3 regions of the Phyllobacterium sp. CL33Tsu genome follow, and region 3 is predicted to be linked to each of the others. Evidence: predicted binding sites of a transcription regulator. Region 3 holds the regulator's gene; each other region holds the start of a gene.
The links. Region 3 encodes PhoB, which activates phosphate uptake and scavenging genes when phosphate is short. Its sites were predicted from a motif close to TGTCATNNANCTGTCAT; they were not measured.

Region 1: BM074_RS08395 (esterase-like activity of phytase family protein) is a predicted target of PhoB. The motif match lies at 5,786-5,802, and genes of this name have one in related genera.
Region 2: phnC (phosphonate ABC transporter ATP-binding protein) is a predicted target of PhoB. The motif match lies at 6,229-6,245, and genes of this name have one in related genera.

The regions. Positions count from the first base shown of each region.
Region 1 covers NZ_FORJ01000001.1:1,722,002-1,729,326, forward strand. Annotated here, with positions in the region: gene BM074_RS08360 (SGNH/GDSL hydrolase family protein) at 1-391, shown strand, start outside; gene BM074_RS22980 (hypothetical protein) at 456-617, opposite strand; gene BM074_RS08365 (propionyl-CoA synthetase) at 743-2,647, shown strand; gene BM074_RS23260 (DUF1127 domain-containing protein) at 2,733-3,032, shown strand; gene BM074_RS08375 (DJ-1/PfpI family protein) at 3,062-3,649, shown strand; gene BM074_RS08380 (hypothetical protein) at 3,675-4,085, shown strand; gene BM074_RS08385 (helix-turn-helix transcriptional regulator) at 4,078-4,788, shown strand; gene BM074_RS08390 (DUF1013 domain-containing protein) at 4,939-5,631, opposite strand; gene BM074_RS08395 (esterase-like activity of phytase family protein) at 5,859-7,325, shown strand, end outside.
Region 2 covers NZ_FORJ01000002.1:362,297-369,621, forward strand. Annotated here, with positions in the region: gene phnN (phosphonate metabolism protein/1,5-bisphosphokinase (PRPP-forming) PhnN) at 1-1, opposite strand, end outside; gene BM074_RS11380 (alpha-D-ribose 1-methylphosphonate 5-triphosphate diphosphatase) at 13-1,152, opposite strand; gene BM074_RS11385 (DUF1045 domain-containing protein) at 1,154-1,861, opposite strand; gene phnE (phosphonate ABC transporter, permease protein PhnE) at 1,947-3,278, opposite strand; gene phnE (phosphonate ABC transporter, permease protein PhnE) at 3,275-4,243, opposite strand; gene phnD (phosphonate ABC transporter substrate-binding protein) at 4,318-5,235, opposite strand; gene phnC (phosphonate ABC transporter ATP-binding protein) at 5,320-6,153, opposite strand; gene BM074_RS11410 (DapH/DapD/GlmU-related protein) at 6,273-6,887, opposite strand; gene phnL (phosphonate C-P lyase system protein PhnL) at 6,884-7,325, opposite strand, start outside.
Region 3 covers NZ_FORJ01000002.1:170,491-177,815, reverse strand. Annotated here, with positions in the region: gene BM074_RS10490 (PstS family phosphate ABC transporter substrate-binding protein) at 1-726, shown strand, start outside; gene pstC (phosphate ABC transporter permease subunit PstC) at 812-2,278, shown strand; gene pstA (phosphate ABC transporter permease PstA) at 2,275-3,591, shown strand; gene pstB (phosphate ABC transporter ATP-binding protein PstB) at 3,662-4,435, shown strand; gene phoU (phosphate signaling complex protein PhoU) at 4,458-5,183, shown strand; gene phoB (phosphate regulon transcriptional regulator PhoB) at 5,202-5,888, shown strand; gene BM074_RS10460 (metal/formaldehyde-sensitive transcriptional repressor) at 6,050-6,328, shown strand; gene dmeF (CDF family Co(II)/Ni(II) efflux transporter DmeF) at 6,325-7,266, shown strand.

The DNA of each region.
Region 1 (7,325 bases), on a different contig from region 3:
TCTGACAACCGGAACGAACGATACCAAGAATTTCCACTCACTGCCGCGTTTCAAACGGGAGTTCGGCGGTCTGCTCTATGCGCTCAAGGCAAAGTGGCCGGAGGCTCACATCGTCTGGTCGAAGGTCATCGATTTTCGCGATGTGCCGGCGATGCCGAAACTGCTCGGCCGCATCCTCGAAGGGCGCGCTGACGCGATAAACAAGCTCGGCGAACGCCTTTGCCGTGAGCGCATGGCCGTCGCTGCGACACGGCTTCCCATTGAAGGGCCGGAGGGCTTTGCTGCGGATGGGTTCCATGCTTCGGCGCTGGGATATGACGCCTGGGCGAAGCATCTGGTGCCGTTCATTCTCAACCGCGCCGAGACCGAGAACGGGCAGGAATTGCTTTAGGAAATCCGAGCGACACGCTCAAGGTGATCAGAACTTGACCTGCATCTTCGGACGCGGAACTGATCTAACCCGCATGCCCGATCACCACCACCAGAAACATGGCCAGCATGGCGCCAGCGGCGATCTTCCAGAAATCTCCGCGCTTCTTCATGCCTGGCCAACCGAGCGGCTTGATGATGTGAAGCACCATCATCAATATCAGTGCAAAGGGCAGAATCTTGAGCATGGTGTCCGGCGGTTGGAGGCTGTCGGGTCGGTGGCGGAGTTGTGGGGGATTGACCGAACACTGTCAATTCGACCTTTGACTCTGGCCCGCACATTGCGGATGCTGCCAAACTCGGGAGGAAATACATGACATCACGATACAAGGACGTTTATCGCGAGTGGCAAACCGATCCGCTGGCCTTCTGGGCTCATGCGGCCGTGCCGATAGACTGGTTCAAGCCCTGGGATAAGGTGTTTGACGCAGAGCAAGGCCCCTACGGGCGATGGTATGCCGGGGCCCAGTGCAATACCTGCCACAATGCCGTTGATCGCCATGTCGAACAGGGCAGGGCCGATCAGCCCGCACTGATTTATGATAGCGCAGTCACCGGAACGCAGCGCAGGATCACCTATGCCGAGCTCCTTGACGAGGTCAATGCGCTCGCGGCCGTTCTGATCGGCAAGGGTGTGGGCAAGGGCGACCGCGTTATCATCTACATGGCCATGGTACCGGAAGCCATCGTCGCAATGCTCGCCTGCGCCCGGATAGGCGCCGTTCATTCCGTTGTTTTCGGCGGGTTTGCAGCGCATGAACTGGCGACGCGCATCGACGATGCCAAGCCGGTCATGATCATCGCGACGTCCTGCGGCCTCGAACCCGGGCGCGTGGTGGCTTACAAACCTATGCTCGACAAGGCCATAGAGCAGGCCGCGCACAAGGTCGGGACCTGCCTTATCCTCGTGCGTCCGCAGCAGCCGCACGAACTCGTTGCTGATCGCGATTTTGATTATGCCGATGCGGTGGCGGCCGCACGCGGGCGCAAGGTGCCCTGTGCGGTCGTCGAGGCAACCGATCCCTTGTATATCCTTTATACATCAGGCACGACCGGCCAACCCAAGGGCGTCGTACGCGACAATGGCGGGCATCTGGTGGCACTCGCCTGGTCGATGGGTGCGATCTACGATACCAAGCCCGGCGAGGTGTTTTGGGCGGCCTCCGATATCGGCTGGGCTGTCGGTCACTCCTATATCGCCTATGCACCGCTGTTCATCGGCGCCACCAGCATCATCTATGAGGGCAAGCCGGTTGGTACGCCGGATGCAGGTGCATTCTGGCGGGTCATATCGGAGCACAAGGTCAAGGTGCTGTTCACCGCGCCAACAGCATTCCGCGCCATCAAGAAGGAGGATCCGAAGGGCGAATTCCTCGCCAGATATGGTCTGTCCTCGCTGAAATATCTGTTTCTGGCTGGCGAACGCGCCGATACGGACACGATCAAATGGGCCGAGGAAAAACTCGGGGTGCCGGTCATCGATCATTGGTGGCAGACGGAAAGCGGCTGGCCGATGGCGGCTAATCCGGCGGGTCTCGGCATGTTGCCGGTCAAGTACGGATCGCCCACGGTGCCGATGCCAGGCTATGACATTCAGGTCCTCGACGATGCCGGCCACCCCGTCAAGCGCGGCGACCTCGGCAACATCGTTGTCAAGCTGCCGCTGCCGCCCTCATGCCTGCCCACGCTGTGGAACGCCGACAAGCGGTTTTGCGAAGCCTATACCAGCGAGTTTCCGGGCTATTACAAAACCGCCGATGCCGGGATCGTCGATGAGGAGGGCTATGTCTATATCATGAGCCGCACCGACGACATCATCAACGTCGCCGGGCATCGCCTTTCGACGGGGGCGATGGAAGAGGTGCTTTCAAGCCATCCGGACGTTGCCGAATGCGCGGTGATCGGCATTGCCGACCATCTCAAAGGTCAGGTGCCATGCGGCTTCATCGTCCTCAAATCCGGCGTGACGCGGGCTGAATCAGATATCGAACAGGATTGCGTGGTGCTCATTCGCGAAAGGATCGGGCCCATAGCGGCGTTCAAGCTGGCCATCACCGCCAAGCGGCTGCCGAAAACGCGATCCGGCAAGATCTTGCGCGGGACGATGCAAAAGATAGCCGATCAGGAGCCCTGGAACATGCCGGCCACGATCGACGACCCGGCGATTCTCGATGAGATCATCGTGGTCCTCGAGGCGCGCGGTATAGGCCGAAAATGATTTGAGTCCTCATGACATCCTCCTGACAGAAGGTTGTCAGGAGGGGTGTGCGATAGTGTCTCCGTGATGACAAGGAGACAGGGTTATGACTTACGTAGATTTTGGCATTGTTCAGACAGTAAGGCGTCTGTTGACTGACTTCGCAGCGTATCGCGAGGAACTGCGCACGGAGCGCCATCTCAATTCGCTTCCCGAGCATGTGCTTAAGGATATCGGCTGGCCGGATGCTTATGCAGAGCGTCTTGCACGTCGTGGCGCAATGAGGAATGCAGACGTCGGCACCGACAGTGCCGGCGTCGACCTTCCCCTGCGGCATATCGATTGGACAAGAGCATTCCAGCCCAAAAAGACAAGCAAATCCCGGCGTTTCGGGCTAGAATATTGATTTTTCAAAGCGGCAATGGGAGTGGCGGCATGGAACCGAAGAAGCTGATCGGAATGGTGTTCATAGACAAGTTTGCCGATTGGGAATTCGGTCTGCTTTCCGGCTCCGCTACTGAATGGTTCGGCGGGCGCATCGTCGCCCTGTCGCCGTCGCAAGGTCCGCTCCGCTCGATCGGTGGACTTAAGCTCATTCCGGATCGGGGTGTTGCGCCGGACGAAAATGCCGACCTAGATGGTCTCGCCATCATCGGCTCGGACCTGTGGCCCGAGGAAGACGCTCCTGACATTTCGCCCCTGTTGAATGCGACTTTGTCACGGGGCGCCATCGTCGGGGCCATCTGCGGCGGGACGCTGGCGCTCGCCCGCGCGGGCCTGTTCGAAGGCCGACGCCATACCAGTAACGGCGCTGGATGGCTGCAGTCAAAGATCGGCGATTACAAGGGCGCGGAGCTCTACCAGGATGTTCCGCACGCAATCCGCGATGGTCATATCGTCAGCGCATCCGGAGCGGCACCGGGCACCTTTGCCACAAGTTTTCTTGAAGCGCTGTTGCCGGAGCAGGCAGGCCAGGTGGCCGAGATGCGTGCGTTCATCGCACAGGAATACCAGACGGCCTGACATTGGCCGAGTGAGGACGCGTAATATGAAGACGTGGACTGAAAAGCTGAATTCCGAGGATCGGCACCAGGTCAAGCCTGCGCCAATCAGTATTGCCGGCATGAAGGCCGGTGAGATCATGCTCGTGCCAACGGCGCTGGAGATCGATGAGTTCATTCGCGGTCTTCCCGAAGGCGCCGAGATGGATGTGAAGTCTATGCGCCGGGCGATGGCGAAGGCGCATGGTGCGGAGGTTACCTGTCCGATTACCACCGGGTTTCACCTGCGGACGGTGGCGGAAGCTGCCTATGAGGCATATCAGCGAACAGGCGATGTCAAGGCAGTCACGCCGTTCTGGCGTGTCGTCAACATCAAGACGCCGACGATTGCGAAGCTTTCCTTTGGACCGGCGTTTGTCCTCGAACAGCGCCGGCGGGAAGGATTGAGCGATGCGTAGGGCGGACCGGCTATTCCAGATCGTGCAGAAACTACGTGGTGGCAGGCTCGTGACGGCGCGCCAGCTGGCTGAGAAACTCGAAGTGTCGGAGCGCACGATCTATCGCGATATTTCCGATTTGCAATCGACAGGCGTTCCGATCGATGGCGAAGCGGGCGTCGGTTACATTCTGCGTGAAGGCTTCGACCTGCCGCCCCTGATGTTCACGCGCGACGAGGTGGTCGCGCTCGTCGCCGGTGCACGGCTCATTACCGCCTGGGGCGGGGCCTCCATGGCACGTGCTGCCGAGGAAGCCATCATCAAGATCGGTGCTGTACTGCCCAAGGAAGAACGCCCGCGGATCGCCAACACGCATATCCATGCTTCCGGAACGAGCATTACCGAGAACGACCGGTCGCTGATCGATCTTGCGGAAAACGCCGCCGAGCAATGCCGGGTCCTTTCGATCACCTATACGGACCTCGAAGGCAAGGAAAGCATGCGGGACATCCGGCCGCTGGGGCTGTGGTTCTGGGGCAAGGTGTGGACGCTGATCAGCTGGTGCGAATTGCGCAATGACTTCCGCACGTTCCGCATCGACCGCATTGCCAAGGTCGAGAAGATCGACCGCATTTTCCGGCAGGAGCGCGGCAAGACGCTTGCCGATTTCTATCGCCGGGTCGAACTCAGCGAGACGCCGGAGACGCGGGCGAAGGCATCTTAAAAGCTGGCAAGGCATGCCGAATCATGCCGCGAGCTGGGTTAGGGCCTGGTTTCGAATCCGTCAGAATATTTTCCCGGCAATAAAAAAAGCTCCGCGGACGGAGCTTTTTTTTATTCCTTAAGTCCCCGTCAAACGACGAGGCAGAGGAGCCTATTCCTCGTCTTCGTCCTGATTTCGGCCCTTGAGGGACGACAGCTTGGCGAAGACCTTGTCGGCGTCGAGTTCTTCGTCCTCGTCGCGAACCTGCGGTTGTACGTCGAGGTTCTCGGTTGCCGAAGCCGGCAGCAAGGTATCACCGCTCTCGACCGGCTGGGCGGGACGGCCGCGCGACGAGCGCTCGACCTCGATGTCGAGATCGATCTGCGAGCAAAGGCCCAGCGTCACCGGGTCCATCGGCTGCAGGTTGTTGGAGTTCCAGTGGGTACGGTTACGAATTTGCTCGATCGTCGATTTTGTCGTGCCGATGAGACGCGAAATCTGAGCGTCCTTCAACTCCGGATGATTGCGGACGAGCCAGAGAATGGCATTTGGGCGATCCTGACGCTTGGAAAGCGGCGTATAGCGCGGGCCCTTGCGCTTGGTCTCGGGAACACGGACCTTCGGATCGGAAATCTTGAGCTTGTGATTGACGTCGGCCTCGCCACGCGCAATTTCCTCGCGCGAAAGCTGGCCGGTGATCAGCGGGTCCAGGCCCTTGATGCCCTGCGCGGACTCGCCATCGGCGATCGCCTTCACTTCGAGCGGATGCAACTTGCAGAAAGCGGCGATCTGTTCGAAAGAAAGGGCGGTATTGTCGACAAGCCAGACGGCCGTTGCCTTTGGCATAAGAAGCTGGGTGGCCATAGATATAATCCTCTCGTTCGTCCGCTCCGGTGGCGCGGGACGTGGGTTCAACCACAATTTCCGGGAATTCGAGGCGCTATATACCTTCATTTTAACCGATGAGCAAGAATCGGATTTAGCCGCAGGAATCTGCTCCGGAGCCGTTTCATCGAACTGTCATCAAAGTGTCATCGCACTGCAATGCATCTACGCCATCGATCTCCGCAATTACAATCGGAGGTCTACTAATGTCTAACAGGAACACGCTCTACCTCGGGCTTGGCGCGGCACTTCTTGCATCCGTTGCCATGCCTGCATCTGCCGACCCCATTTTCAACCGGATCGCCAGCTTTGCCGTAGCCAATAATCTGCCGAAGGACGCTGACAAGTCGAAGCCGACTTCTTCCGAGATCATCACCGTTTCCGGTGATGGCCAGACATTGATCTATTCGGATAGCCCTTACGGTTCGGTCGGCTTCATCGATATCACCGATCCGGCAAAGCCGCAGGCCGGCGGCATCATCAAGGTAGAGGGTGAGCCCACCTCGGTTGCAGCGCTCGGCGATACGGTATTTGCCGCGGTCAATACGTCCAAGGACAGGGCCAACCCGTCGGGCCGCCTCGACATCATCGATATCGCGTCACGCAAGGTCGTCTCCAGCTGCGATCTCGGCGGCCAGCCGGACTCGGTTGCGATCTCACCGGACCAGACCTTCGCTGCCATCGTCATCGAAAACGAACGTGACGAAGAGATCAATGAAGGCGCGCTGCCGCAGATGCCATCCGGAAATCTCAAGGTTCTGGCGCTGAAGGAAGGCGCGGCGGACTGCGCCGGCATGAAGACTGTTGAACTGATCGGGCTCTCCGAAATCGCACCGCAGGATGCCGAACCCGAGTTCGTCTCGATCAACAAGGACAATTTGATCGCCGTTACGCTGCAGGAAAACAACCATATCGCCATTGTCGATGCGGCAACCGGCAAGATCGTCAACCATTTCTCCGCCGGCACCGTCGATCTCGACAAGATCGACGTGAAGAATGACGGCGCACTCAAATTCGACGGCAGCATGAAGGGCGTGCTGCGCGAGCCCGACACCGTCAAATGGCTGGACAATGACCGCTTTGTCATCGCCAATGAAGGCGATTACAAGGGCGGCTCACGCAGCTTCAGCATCTTCTCCAAGGACGGAAAGCTGCTTTATGAATCCGGCCCCTCGCTCGAGTGGAAGATGGCGGAAGCCGGACACTATCCGGACAAGCGTAACAAGAAGGGCGTCGAGCTCGAAGGCGCGGAAGTGGGCAAGTTCGGCGACACCAATTATCTTTTCGTCGCCAGCGAGCGCGCTTCGCTCGTCGGCGTCTACAAGGATAATGGTGCGGAGCCGCAATTCGTGCAGCTGCTTCCCTCAGGCATTGGACCTGAAGGCGTTCTGGCCATTCCTTCGCGCAATCTTCTGGTTACAGCCAACGAGAGCGATCTCGTGGAAGATGGCGGCGCGCGCTCACACGTCATGATCTATGAACTCAAGGAACAACAGCCCAATTATCCGCAGATCGTATCGACCCCGAAGGATGACGGCACGCCGCTCGGCTGGGGCGCTCTATCCGGCCTCGTCGGCGATCTGAAAGAGCCCGGCAAGCTCTACGCTGTCTCAGACTCCTTCTACTACGCTTCCCCCTCGATCCTCACCATCGATGCCAAACAGGCGCCGGCG
Region 2 (7,325 bases), 190 kb from region 3:
TTGCGGCGGCCATCATACGACCCGGCGGCCTTCGCGCCAGACAGTGCGGACCACGGGAATGTGCTCATCGACGCGAACGCGTACGAGGTCGGCGCGCTTGCCGATCTCGATGACGCCGCGGTCGTCGAAACCAACCGCCTCAGCCGGGTTCTTGGTGACGAGGCGCACCGAATCCGGCAGCGATATGCTGTCCGCGGTCTCGCTCAGCATGAAGGTCGACTGGATCAGGCTGAACGGAATGTAGTCGGACGACAGAATGTCGAGATAACCGTGCTCCACGAGTTCGCGCGCCGAGACGTTGCCGGAATGCGAGCCGCCGCGCACGACATTGGGCGCACCCATCAGGACGGCAAGGCCGGCGCGTTTGGACGCAGCCGCCGCCTGGAGCGTCGTTGGAAACTCGGCAACGTGGATGCCCTGCTCTATGGCCTCGTCCACGTGCGCTTGCGTCGCATCGTCGTGGCTAGCGAGAACGATGCCACGCGCGCGGCATTTTTCCGCCAGCGCCTCGCGCTGCGGGCCCGAATACTGCGCGGACTCGCCCATGCGTTTCTCGCAATACAATTGGAAATCGCGGTCGCTGAGCTTCAGCTTGCGCTGGTAATAGTAGGCGTAGGTTTCGAGATCGACGAACTGGCGCTGTCCCGGCGCATGGTCCATCAACGATGCGAGCCGCACACGGCTGTCATTCTCGAACAGTTGAAAGCTCTCAAGGCAATCCGGCGCCGAGACTTCACAGCGCAGATGCAGATAGTGATCGGCTCTCAACCGGCCCTCATGAACGCTGTTCTCTATTGCGTCGCCGAGCTTGCGCATTTCCGGCGCCGAAAGGTCCGCATCCTCATCCATGCCGACGCGCAGCGCATCGAGAACAGTCGTAATGCCGGAGGTGGCGATCTGCGCATCGTGGGCAAGGACAGCCGCGATCGGGTTCCAGCGTACCCGCGGGCGCGGGAGATAATGCCCCTCGAGGTGATCGGTATGGAGTTCCACGAGGCCGGGTATGAGATAGTCGCCGCCGAAATCCTCGCTGCCGGATGCCGTTCCTTCCGCAATGTCGGCTATCTTGCCGTCACGCACCAGGACGGAACCGGTGATGACTTCGTTTTCGAGGACGATTTTCGCATTGTTCAAGATCAGTTCGGCGGACATTTCAGGCAGACTTTCTACGGTTCGTTCCAGCAAGCGGGTGCAGTGAGTTGATTTCAAAGGGAGATCCAGGATGGGCCTCGGTAAATAGAGCAAGATTGTTGATCTCGACCGGCTCTTCGAGAACCGGCTCAAGGAATTCACTGAGGATGCGTTCAATCCTTGGCTGGTCGGCCTCCGGTACAGGACCGGTCAGGGTCATGTGAAAACGGAAATCCTCGAACACGTAGGGATAGCCCCACTGTTCGAGATTGCGTTGCTCTGATACCGAAAGCGCATCGGGATTGCGCCGCTTGATCTCCTGCTCGCTTGGAGCGGCGCGGAAGCGATCGAAGGCGACGACAATATCGTTTGCCAACTGGTTGAGGCGGTCAAGCGGCTCGCTCGGAACAAGCGCGAAGAAACCGCCAAGGCAGCGAATTTCAAGTTTTGGAATTTCGACCGGATCGACCGAGGAGGCAAAATGCATCATGGCGGAAAGCAGTTCGCGCTCTTCAAGCCCCTCCGCCAGACGGAAAGGCGCTTTCAGCGTCGCATGGAAACCGTAGCGGCGTGGCGAGTCGGTAAGCTGCGCGAAGTCCGCCGGATCGAGCCCGCGAATATGCGGGACCTTCACCGCTTGCCCGCTGAAGGCATTGCGGCCGAGCCAATTCGCCGCGACTTTGAGAAGCGGGTCGCTGGCCGGCGGCGTGAAGTAGATCGCATAGCGCATGTCAGTGTGATTCCCTAAAAACAGTCTCGCGTTACACTCCAATTATGACAAGCTTTGTATCACTTGGGATCTGCGGATCGACAATCTAGTGCTGCTTTCCAGTCAGGCGCGAGCGCAGTGCGTTGGAAATATTGTCGAAGATGAAGATGACGATGAGAATGAGCACGACCATATAGGCGACATTATGCCAGTTGGTGTTGGTGCGCATCGCCTCCCACAGCTTGAGGCCGATGCCGCCCGCACCGACGGCGCCGATGATCGTCGCCGAGCGCGTGTTCGATTCCCAGAAGTAGAGCGCCTGGCTGGCGAATACCGGCAGGACCTGCGGCACGACGCCATAGCGTTGCACGTTCACCGGCGATGCACCCACGGATTTGACACCCTCGCGCTGCTTGTCATCGATGTTTTCCAGCGTCTCCGAATAGACCTTGCCGAGCGTGCCCGTATCGGTGAAGAAGATCGCGGCGATACCGGCAAGCGGCCCCGGACCGAAGGCGCGGGTGAAGAAAAGTGCCCAGATCAGCATGTCCACCGAGCGCAGGAAATCGAAGAAGCGCTTGGTAATCTGGTTGGCGAAGAAATTCGGCATGATGTTGCGAGCCGCAACAAACGCGAGCGGAAACGCGATGATCGTTGCAAGCAAGGTGCCGATGAAGGCCATGACGATTGTCTGCAGGAGCTTGGTCCAAACGTCGCCATGCTGCCACGATGAATTGTACCAGATGTTATCGAAGGCAAGCGCTGCATTCGACATCTCAGGCTTGATGCGCTCGCCGCTGGTGATCATCGACATCACTTCGCCGAACGACTTGCCCCAGAATGGCGAGGCGGTATCGAAGACGAAATTGGCCCATCCGAGGAAGCGCCGGCTCACCACGACACGCTCGGGAATGATATCCGCCTGCCCGGCAAAGCCGAAATTCACCGTAACCTGGTCCTCCTTCAGCTGTGCCCATTTCGGCAAGGTCCCTTGCGGCTTGGCGCCGTTCGGTTCGAGCAGGATCGTCAGGCTTTCGCTTCCCCGCGTCGCAATCACACGCTGGGCGTTGATATCGAGCGACTTGCTGGAGCCGAAGCGGATCGACACGTCATTGCCGTTCTTGATCACCCAATCCGGATTGGGATTGTTGCCAAGCTCGGAAAAACGCGGATAGGAAACTGTTGTCGCCTCCGGGCTCATCTTGACGGTCGCCCTGACCGCGTAGGAGACCCAGTCGCGCGCATAAATTTCGGCGCGCTGCCACTGCCCGCTCGCGAGCACGGTGCCGATCGAAAAGAACCACCAGCAGTAGACGACGTAAAGAACGATGCCGGAAGCGATGAACAGCGGCAGGAAGCGCTTCCACACGGGCGGGTTGAAGACCTCCGGGTGACGGCTTTCGTAATCGGCAATGGCGGCAGCGGACAGGGCGGTCATGACTGTTTGCCTCCAAAGGCGAAGGCCTGCTTGCCGACGAGACGGCGGCGCAGCCAGGCGGAAAACTGATCGACGGCGATGATCGTCACCAGCAGCAGAAGGACGATGGCAAGCGTCTTTGCCTGGTGGCCGCGGCCGATCGACAGGCGCAGTTCCTCGCCGATGCCGCCGCCGCCGACCGCGCCGATGATCGTCGAGGCACGCACATTGATTTCAAGGCGAAGCAGCGCATAGGACATGAAATTGGGCATCACTTGCGGCACGATGCCGAAACCGACCCGTTCGAACCAGTTGGCGCCGGCGGCGCGCAAACCCTCATCCGGTTTCATGTCGGCATTCTCGACGACTTCGAAGAAAAGCTTGCCGAGCGCGCCGATCGTATGGATGGCCACGGCGAACATGGCGGGTATGGCGCCGAGCGAGAGGATTGCGGCGAAGAAGCCGGCGATAACGATCTCTGGGAACGCGCGCAGGATCTCCATCGTCCGGCGCACGACGCCGCGGATGAGCCGGTTCTTGACGAGGTTCTTGGCGGCAAGGAAGCAGAGCAGGAAGCCGAAGATGAAGCCGACAAGCGTCGAAAGGATCGCGATATTGAGGGTCTGCAGCATCTTGTAGAAATATTCCGGGAAGTAGAACCCGCCGAACAGATAGACCCGGCCTTCCGGATAATCGTATTTAAGGCTGCCGTCGTAATATGGTGACGGCAGATCGAACAAGGCCCGCCACACTTCCCAGCCGTCGCGCGGAACGAGATCGCCCGCAAACTCGAAGAAGTGCGGCAGACGGTCGAAGAACTTGCCGGCGTTTGAGTCGTTGGCGAACCACAGGGACCCGGCGACCGCCACGAGCAGACCAATGCCGATCAGCCATGAATAGGCACGCCGGCGCGTCGCAAGCTCCAGCCAGTGGCGTTCTATCTCGATACCGTCGGGCGACAGGGTGGTGGTCGTAGCCTGGCTCATCAACCGATCCTTAGTGAGCACAAAAATTCACGGCCAGAACCTTGAGGGAACTGGCCGTGATCGTTGGATGGCTATCAGCCGCCGATCTGCGCCTTGCGGGCGTCGATGATCGGCTGGTAGAACTGCGCGTTAACTTCCGTGTAGCCCTTGCGGTCGCCACCGGTCGAAGAAGCCGCGGCGAAGCAGGCCGGATCGGTCTTCGGAAGGTTCATCAGATATTCCTTGTACTTGGCGATCGTGTCCTTGTTCATTGATGAACGAACAACGGTCGGACCGTTCGGAATAAGCGGCGACTTCCACAGTTCGACAAAATCCTTCATGTCGATCAGGCCCTTGTCGACCATCTTGCGCAGATTGCCGGAAGAATATCCCTCTTCGAACTTGCCGACGCCCGAGCCAAAGGTCGTGCCGGCGTCGAACTTGCCGTCCTTGACAGCGAGAACGAGGTTTTCATGACCGCCGCCGAAGCCGGTTTCACCGAAGTAATCCTTGACCGAGGCGTTGATGTCCTTCGGCAGGGAGGTAACGGGGATGAGGTAGCCAGAAGTGGAATCCGGATCGGCAAAGCCGAGCTTCTTGCCTTTCATGTCGGCAAGAGTCTTGATGCCACTGTCCTTGCGGGCAATCATGATCGAATAATAGCCGGTCGAACCGTCGGTCTGGACGTCGGTCAGGATCGGTTCGACTGCCTTCGGATTGGTCAGATAGATCTTGGCATATCCGGATGCACCGAGTTCTGCAGCATCGAGCGTGCCGCCGAGGAGACCCTGGATGACGCCATCATAGTCGGTTGCCGGGAAGAGCTTGACTTCCTTGACACCGAGGACCTTGGGCAACTGGTCGACCACGCACTGGTAGTTGCGCAGGCGGTCTGCTTCGTTTTCGCCGCCGATCAGACCGATGCGGAATGTTTCGAGGTTTTCGGCACGTGCCATCGAACCGGCCAGCATGGCGCCGATTGCGATTGCACTAAGAAGGGCTTTCTTGAACATAGTTCTCTCCTGTCAAACGTCGATATGAGTTTGCGATCAGTTTCATTAGTGGCCCGTATCGTGGGCGAGCCGATCTCGGTGCGCTCAACGCGCGGCCAGAACGGCCTCCAGCTCTGAAATCGGCTTGGGTGTGCCGCGGCTGATACTTGTGGAAGTGATTGCCTCCGAAAAAGCATCCTTCATGCCGTCCGCGCCATAGATGCGGCGCGCGGCAAGTTCGGTGAGATCGTCGGGTCCGCCGTCAAAGACAACCTTGCCTCCCTGCATGCCGATGATACGCTGGCAGAAATGGCGGGCCGTATCGAGCGTGTGCAAATTGGTGATGACCGTCAGGCCCTCGCGCTCATTGATGTCGCGCAACGACTCCATCACCACCTGAGCATTGCGCGGGTCGAGCGAGGCGATCGGCTCGTCGGCAAGAACAACTTTGGGATTCTGCATTAGAGCACGGGCTATCGCGACGCGCTGCTGCTGGCCCCCGGAGAGCGTTCCGGCCCGCTGTAACGCGGTCTTCGCGATGTCGAGGCGCTCCAGCGCCGCAATCGCCATCGCACGCTCCTCGCGCGAAAACATGCCGAGCAGGCTCTTGATCGTCGAGCGATGATTGAGGCGACCGAGCAGAACATTGGTCAGAACGTCGAGACGCGGCACCAGATTGAACTGCTGGAAGATCATGGCGCAATCGCGCTGCCAATTACGCAAGGCGGCGCCCTTCAACTGCGCCACATTGGTGCCTTCAAAGAGGATCGCGCCTTCCGAGGGATCAACGAGACGGTTGATCATGCGAAGCAACGTCGACTTGCCGGCGCCGGAACGCCCGATGATGCCTACCATCTGACCCTGGGGAATCTCCAGGCTGACACCGTCGATGGCAGTAAACTTGCCAAAGCGGCGCGTCACGTTTTCAATCTTCAGCATAAGCAGGTCCCTATTGGCGCTGCACTGTCCTAGGACACGGATGTGAACGTGCGATGTCGTTTTTGTTGCAGCCGAATGACAACTTGATGTCAGTCCGTTAACCCTATCGCTCGTTCGATTCAGACCGCGTGTTTCTCAAGGAACGCCTCGATGGAGAGCGAGCGAAAATCATCGAGCGCAGAGCGCAACTTAGCGTGGTCCCAATCCCACCAGGCAACGACCTGCAGTTGTTCAGCCGTTTTTCGGTCGAAACGATCACGAATTTTGTGTGTAGGAACGCCGCCAACGATCGTGTAGGGGTCGACGTCCTTCGTGACCACCGCCCCTGCCCCGATTACCGCGCCGTCGCCAACGGTGACGCCCGGCAGCACGGTCGCGCCATGGCCGATCCAGACATCATGGCCGATCGTGACCGTATTGGTGCGCCGCCAGTCGAAAAATTGCTCGTCAACCGTGCCATCGTCCCAATAGTCGCCCGAACGATAGGTGAAATGGTGCAGCGTCGGCCGCCACGTCGGATGGTTGGGAGCGTTAAGGCGAACGCTGGAAGCTATATTGGCGAATTTGCCGACCTTGGCGCACCAGGCAGATCCATCCTGCATGATGTAGGAATAGTCGCCGAAGCTCGATTCACTGAGGCGGCAGCGCTCGGCAACTTCCGTATAACGGCCGAACGCGCAGGCTTCGACGCTCGCCGTCGGATGGATCAGTGGCGTTTCCGAGAGTTTCGTCATGCCGCAACTCCGCCTGCGGTCGAAAACGCCGTGACGTCGATGATCCGGTCGGCAACGGCTTCGCGCACGTCCTCGTCGTGAAAGATGCCGAGCATCGCGACGCCCGCGGCCTTCTTGGCCTCGATCATAGACACAACGACGCTGCGGTTCCTGGCGTCGAGCGATGCTGTCGGCTCGTCGAGCAGCAGGACCGGGTGATCGGTAATAAAGCCCCGCGCAATGTTGACGCGTTGCTGCTCGCCGCCGGAGAAGGTGGCGGGCGGCAGCGCCCACAGCCGTTCGGGAAGGTTGAGACCTGAGAGCAGCACCACCGCCTTGTCGCGGGCTTCGCCCCGATCGACGCCGCGGGCAACGAGCGGCTCGGCGACAACGTCAAGCGCCGAAACGCGTGGCACGGTACGCAGGAACTGGCTGACATAGCCGACCATTTCGCGGCGG
Region 3 (7,325 bases):
GAAATCCGCATCGGCTATGACGGCATCGTTTTCGCCACCGACATCAAGGGTCCGGACTGGAAGATCGTCCCGAAGGACATCTACACCGCTCTCGCCGCTCAGATCGTTGTTGACGGCAAGCTCGTAGACAATCCGAATACCAAATGGAACCAGGTCAACCCGAACCTTCCGGATTGGGACATTGCAGCGTATATCCCCGGCGAAAAGCACGGCACCCGTGAAGTTTTCGAAGAGAAGCTGATGACGGGCGGCTGCAAGGCTTCCGGCGCTGCTGACGCAATCAAGAAGCTCGGCCTCGACGAGAAGGCTTCGGCTGCTGCCTGCGTCAAGATCCGCAAGGACGGCAAGGCCATCGATATCGACGGCGACTATCCCGAGACGCTCGCCCGCATCGACGCCAACAAGACCGGCGTTGGCGTATTCGGCCTCGCTTTTTATGAGAACAATGCCGACAAGCTGAAAGTCGCGACGGTTTCGGACGTTGTGCCGAGCACCGAGACGATCGCTTCGGGCAAGTATCCCGTTTCGCGTCCGCTGTTCTTCTACGTCAAGAAGGCGCATCTCGGCGTTATTCCGGGCCTGAAGGAATATGTCGACTTCTTCCTCAGCGATCAGATGATCGGCGAAGACAGCCCGCTTGCCGAATACGGTCTCGTACCGGCTCCGGAAGCAGAACGTAAGGCCCAGCGCGACGCGTTCGCCGCCGGAACCACGATGAAGAACTAAATTCCTGAGGTACAGGGGCGGCGCGAGCCGCCCCTGTCCCGTTTCGAATTCAAACTGAATTACAGGACAGATCGGGGAAAGCTTGATGTCCACGTCATTGGTGTTTGTCATTGTCCTTGCGATCGGCGTTATCGGATACTTCCTTGGGCGCCAGCGCGCTGTCAGCAAGAATGACGGAAGCGTAAAGCCGCACTCCTTGCCGCATTACCATGCATGGTGGGTATTCCTGGCTTCCGCGTTGCCAGCGATCCTGTTCCTGGTCATCTGGGCCGGCGCGACCAATATCTACCTGGAGCGCTCCGCGATTGCAGAACTGCCGGTCCGCACGGCTGACACCGTCATCGCCAGCCAAAGCCTCGAACTCGGCATGGTCAGCGGCATTGCCCGCGGTCTCGGGAAACTGACGGCCGATGAGGTGACAAATCTGCCGCAGACCTTCGCCGAGTTGCGCCCGCTGCTTTCAGCCAAGGGTGTGGCGCTCGCGCCCGACGGTCAGGACTATATGATCCCGATCGCCGTTGAGTGGAACAAGAACACCCAGCGCGCGAATTATATCGGCGGCATCATGGCCCTCCTTCTGGCGGTCGGCGGCGCACTTTATGGCCTGTCCGGCGTTCATGTTCGGGCGAGGGCACGCAACAATGTCGAGCGCGTCATCCTCGGTGCCCTGCTCGCTGCCTCCACAATCGCCATTCTGACAACCGTCGGCATTATCCTGTCGATGTTGTTCCAGACGCTCACCTTTTTCCAGTCGGTCTCGCCGGCAAGCTTCTTCTTCGGCACCGTATGGGATCCGCGCTTTGCCGCGGCCGGCTCAGGCGGATCGCAAGGCCAGTTCGGACTGATCCCGCTCCTTGCCGGCACGCTCTACATCGCCTTCGTCGCCATGCTTTTCGCTGTCCCGGTCGGCCTCTTCTCGGCCATCTACATGGCTGAATATGCGAGCCGCGGCGTGCGCTCGGTCGTCAAGCCGCTGCTCGAAGTGCTCGCCGGCATCCCGACCATCGTCTACGGCTTCTTCGCGCTCGTCACCGTCGGACCGTTCCTGCGCGACCTCAGCGCGGCGCTTTCCGGCGGCTATGCCTTCATCCAGGCGCAGAGCGTGCTCACCGCCGGCATCGTCATGGGCGTCATGCTGATCCCGTTCGTCTCGTCGCTTTCCGACGACATCATCACGGCCGTACCGCAGTCGCTGCGTGACGGATCGCTCGGGCTCGGCTCGACCCGTTCGGAAACGATCCGCCGCGTCGTACTGCCCGCCGCGCTGCCAGGCATTGTCGGCGCGCTGCTCCTGACGGCATCACGCGCCATCGGCGAAACGATGATCGTCGTGCTCGCAGCCGGCGTTGCCGCCAATCTCAACATCAATCCGTTCGAGGCGATGACGACGATCACCGTCAAGATCGTCAACCAGCTGACGGGAGACCTTGAGTTCAATTCGCCGCAAACCCTCGTGGCCTTTGCTCTCGGTCTCACGCTCTTCTTCATCACGCTGGGCATGAACATTTTCGCGCTCTACATCGTCCGCAAGTATCGGGAGCAGTACGAATGACCGACATAGCCCTCAATCCCGCTGCTGCATCGGCACGTCCCGCCCGGCGAGACATTGGATTAAAGCGCCGCTACGCTGCCGAACGCCGGTTCAAGATTTATGGCATCGCAGCGATCGCGATCGGCATCTTCTTCCTCATTGCGCTGCTGTTCTCCGTGTTCTCCAACGGCTACACCGCATTCTGGCAGACCGAGGTCAATCTTGCGATCAATCTCGATCCGAAGATCATCGATCCGGACAATAAGCGTGCCACCGATCCGAACGTGCTTCTGACCGCCAATTATCCCGTTCTCGCCCGTAATTCACTGGCGGAAAAGCTCGGGGTCGCCCAGACCGACAAGCCCGGCCTGCGCGAACTTGGGAAGCTTTTCTCCGATGGCGTGCGCGGCCAGTTGCGTGAGCTCGTCGTTGCAAATCCCAATCTCATCGGCACTACCCAGAATGTCTGGGTGCTGACGGGCGCCGACATCGACTCCGCGTTCAAGGGACAGATCGATCTGAGCGTCGACCAGTCGCGCCGCAAGGTTTCGGACAAGCAGGTCGAATGGATGAACAAGCTGAAGGCTGACGGCGCCATGGCCCAGCGCTTCAACACCGGTCTCTTCACCTATGGCGCGTCAAGCCGTCCTGAAACTTCGGGTCTCAGCGTCGCCCTCATCGGTTCGCTCTATATGATGCTGATCGTGCTCGGCCTCTCGCTGCCCATCGGCGTTGCCGCCTCGATCTATCTTGAGGAATACGCCAAGAAGAACCGCCTGACCGATATTATCGAGGTCAACATCAATAATCTTGCGGCGGTCCCGTCGATCGTCTTCGGTCTGCTCGGCCTCGCAGTCTTCATCAACTTCCTGCATATGCCGCGCTCGGCATCGCTGGTCGGCGGTCTCGTGCTGACGCTGATGACGCTGCCGACAATCATTATCGCGACGCGCGCCGCGCTGCGTGCCGTACCCCCGTCCATCCGCGCGGCGGCGCTTGGCATTGGCGCATCGAAGACGCAGATGGTTTTCCATCACGTCCTGCCGCTCGCCGCACCCGGCATTCTGACCGGTACCATCATCGGCCTGGCGCATGCCCTCGGCGAGACCGCGCCGCTGCTTTTGATCGGCATGGTGGCTTTCGTCGCCAACAATCCGGTAACGCCGCTCGATCCTTCGACGGCATTGCCCGTGCAAATCTACATGTGGGCCAACGAAGCGGAGCGCGCCTTCGTCGAGCGGACGTCCGGTGCTATCATCGTGCTGCTTCTCTTCCTCGCGGTCATGAACATCACGGCCATCCTTCTGCGTCGCCGCTTCGAGCGCCGCTGGTAACTGTTCGAGAGAGGACCTAGTTATGAACCTTATGACGGAACGAAATCTCGAAAAGGCGGTAAACGACAAGATGAGCGCCCAGCCCAACGCAATCAAAATGCAAGGCAAGGAAGTCACTGTTCACTACGGCGACAAGCAGGCCTTGTTCGGTGTCAGCCTCGACGTGCCGGAAAAGATGGTCACGGCGCTGATCGGCCCTTCGGGCTGCGGCAAGTCGACATTCCTGCGCAGTCTCAACCGCATGAACGACACCATCGAAGGCTGTAAGATCGGCGGCAAGATCACGCTCGATGACGAGGATATCTACAATCCTAAGATCGACGTTGTCGAGCTGCGCGCCCGGGTGGGCATGGTGTTCCAGAAGCCCAATCCTTTTCCGAAGTCTATTTTCGAGAACGTCGCCTATGGCCCGCGCATTCACGGGCTCGCGAAGGGTCGCCACGAACTTGATGAAATCGTTGAGAAAAGCCTGCGCCGCGCCAGCCTTTTCGATGAGGTGAAGGATCGCCTGCATGAGGCAGGCACCGGACTTTCCGGCGGCCAGCAGCAGCGCCTGTGCATTGCCCGCGCCATCGCCGTCAGTCCGGAAGTGATCCTCATGGACGAGCCGTGCTCGGCGCTTGATCCGATCGCCACCGCAAAGGTGGAGGAACTGATCGATGAATTGCGCGAAAACTACACCATCGTCATCGTTACCCACTCGATGCAGCAGGCAGCGCGCGTTTCGCAGCGCACGGCCATGTTCCATCTCGGCAATCTTGTCGAGGTCGGCGATACGGAAATGATGTTCACAAGCCCCACCGAGAAGCGCACCCAGGACTATATCACCGGACGCTTCGGCTGACGCAGGAACGAGGACAAAGCACATGACCGAGTTGCAGCACACTGTGCGCTCTTACGATGACGAACTGAAGTTCCTGACGCACAAGATCGCCGAGATGGGTGGTCATGCCGAACGCATGGTCGAACAGGCGGTCGCCGCCATGGTCAATTCCGACAATGCGCTGGCGCAGCGCGTTATTTCGGACGATCTGATCCTCGACGCCGGTCAGCGCGAGATCGATGAAAAGGCCATTACCATCATCGGCAAGCGCCAGCCGATGGCGATCGACCTGCGTGAAGTCATCGGGACGATCCGCATTTCCTCCGATCTCGAGCGTATCGGCGATCTCGGCAAGAACATTGCCAAGCGCGTCGTTGCCGTGACCGATACCCGCCAGACGCTCTCGGTCTACCGCGGCTTGCAGACAATCGCCGAACTTGCCTTGACGCAGCTGAAGGACGTGCTCGACGCCTATGCGACGCGCTCGGTACAGCAGGTGAACATTGTGCGCGAACGCGACGACGAAATCGACGCGCTCTATACGTCGCTGTTCCGCGAATTGCTGACCTACATGATGGAAGATCCGCGCAACATTTCCGCCTGTACGCATCTTTTGTTCTGCGCCAAGAATATCGAGCGCATAGGCGACCACGCCACCAATATTGCCGAGACAGTCTATTACATTGTTACCGGTTCGCAACTGCCGGCGGAACGTCCCAAGGAAGACCAGACACATACTATTATTGTGGATGAAACGACCGAGTCCTAATTCAACTGAAGGCTTGATATGGCAATAGCTCCCAAAATCACCGTTGTGGAGGACGAGGAAGCCCTGAGCGTCCTCCTCCGGTACAATCTTGAAGCTGAAGGCTATGTTGTCGAGACGATCGCACGTGGCGACGAAGCGGAAATTGCGCTGCGCGAGAACGTTCCGGATCTTCTGATCCTCGACTGGATGCTGCCCGGCCTGTCGGGCATCGAACTCTGCCGCCGCCTGCGGGCGCGGCGCGAGACCGAAATCCTGCCAATCATCATGCTCACCGCCCGCGGCGAGGAAAGCGAACGCGTTCGCGGCCTTTCGACCGGTGCCGACGACTACATGGTCAAGCCGTTTTCGACGCCTGAACTCCTGGCGCGCATCAAATCCATGCTCCGCCGCGTCAATCCGAGCCTGCTTTCGCACGTGCTGAGCTTCGGCGATCTCAAGCTCGACCGCGAACAGCACCGCGTTTTCCGCAAGGAGCGCGAGCTAAAACTTGGCCCGACGGAGTTTCGGCTGCTCGAATTCCTCATGCAGTCACCCGGACGAGTCTTTTCGCGCGGCCAGTTGCTCGATAATGTCTGGGGTGCGGACATCTATGTCGATGATCGCACAGTTGACGTCCACGTTGGTCGCCTGCGCAAGGCGATCAATATCGGACGTTCGATAGATCCGATCCGCACCGTACGTGGCGCCGGCTATTCGTTCGGCTGATTCTCAATTATTGCGGTTCTAACAAGGGCGTCGCATCAGCGCTAGATGGCTGATGCGACGCCTTTTGGTATTTTGTAGTCCGCCGAGAATGTCCTTAAACCCTCAGTCCTCGGGTGTCCTGGACTTGAAATTTACACAAATATAGGGTAGGGGGCTATATTATGTCTCACACTACGAAGGAAAAATCAAAACTCCTCGCAAGGATCCGTCGCCTCAAGGGGCAGATGGAGGCCGTCGAGCGTGCGCTCGAAGCGGAAATGCCTTGCGGCGACATTTTGAACCTGGTGGCGTCGGTGCGCGGGGCGGTAAACGGCCTGATGGGTGAACTCATCGAAGATCATATTCGCATGCACGTCGTCGATCCCGGCACCGAGACGGACAGCGAACGCGCCAAGGGCGCCGTGGATCTCATCGACGTTGTAAGGATGTATCTGAAATGAGCCACGATCACGCGATCCATTTGCCTCAAGGCACGCATGCTCATGTGTTTCTGGGTGACGATCACGAGCGCAACGAACGACGCACCTGGTTTGTGATCGCGCTGACCGCGACGATGATGGTTGCGGAGATCGTGGCGGGAACGGTTTTCGGCTCGATGGCGCTTGTCGCCGATGGCTGGCATATGTCGACACATGCTGCCGCGATGCTGATCGCGGCGTTGGCCTATCTCTATGCAAGGAAGAATGCCAGCAATCCGCGTTTCACCTTCGGCACGGGAAAATTCGGCGATCTCGCAGGTTTTGCCAGCGCTGTGATCCTCGCGCTTATTGCACTGCTGATCGGCTGGGAGAGTTTCCTACGCCTTGCCAACCCGATCTCGATCAGTTTTCCGCAGGCGATCTCCGTTGCCGTGCTTGGCCTTGCCGTCAACCTTGTTTGTGCCTGGCTCTTGCGCGACGACCATAGCCATCATCACCACGGTCACCATGGCGATAACCATCATCACCACGGTCACGATCATAATTTGCGTGCCGCCTATCTGCACGTTCTTGCCGATGCGCTGACGTCCGTCCTCGCCATCATCGCCCTTCTCGCGGGCAGCATTTACGGCTGGCTTTGGCTCGATCCGGCCATGGGAATTGTCGGTGCTCTTGTTATCGCCAGATGGTCATGGGGTCTCATCCGCGATGCGGGCGGCGTGTTGCTCGACTATGTCCCTCAGGGTGAAGACCTGCCTGATGAAATACGTGGCGCCATCGAAAAGGAGGGCGACGTGATTACCGACCTGCACGTCTGGCAGCTTGGCCCGGGGCATCACGGTGCCATTGTTTCGCTTTTGAGCGACGATCCGAAAGCGCCGTCGTCCTATCGTGCCAAACTCGCACATATCCATGAGTTGTCGCATGTGACCGTTGAGGTAGAGCCGAAGGCCGCGTAAATTTCGATTCGGGTGTGTCACACGCTGAGCTTTGAAGACCCCACGTGCGACGAACGTTC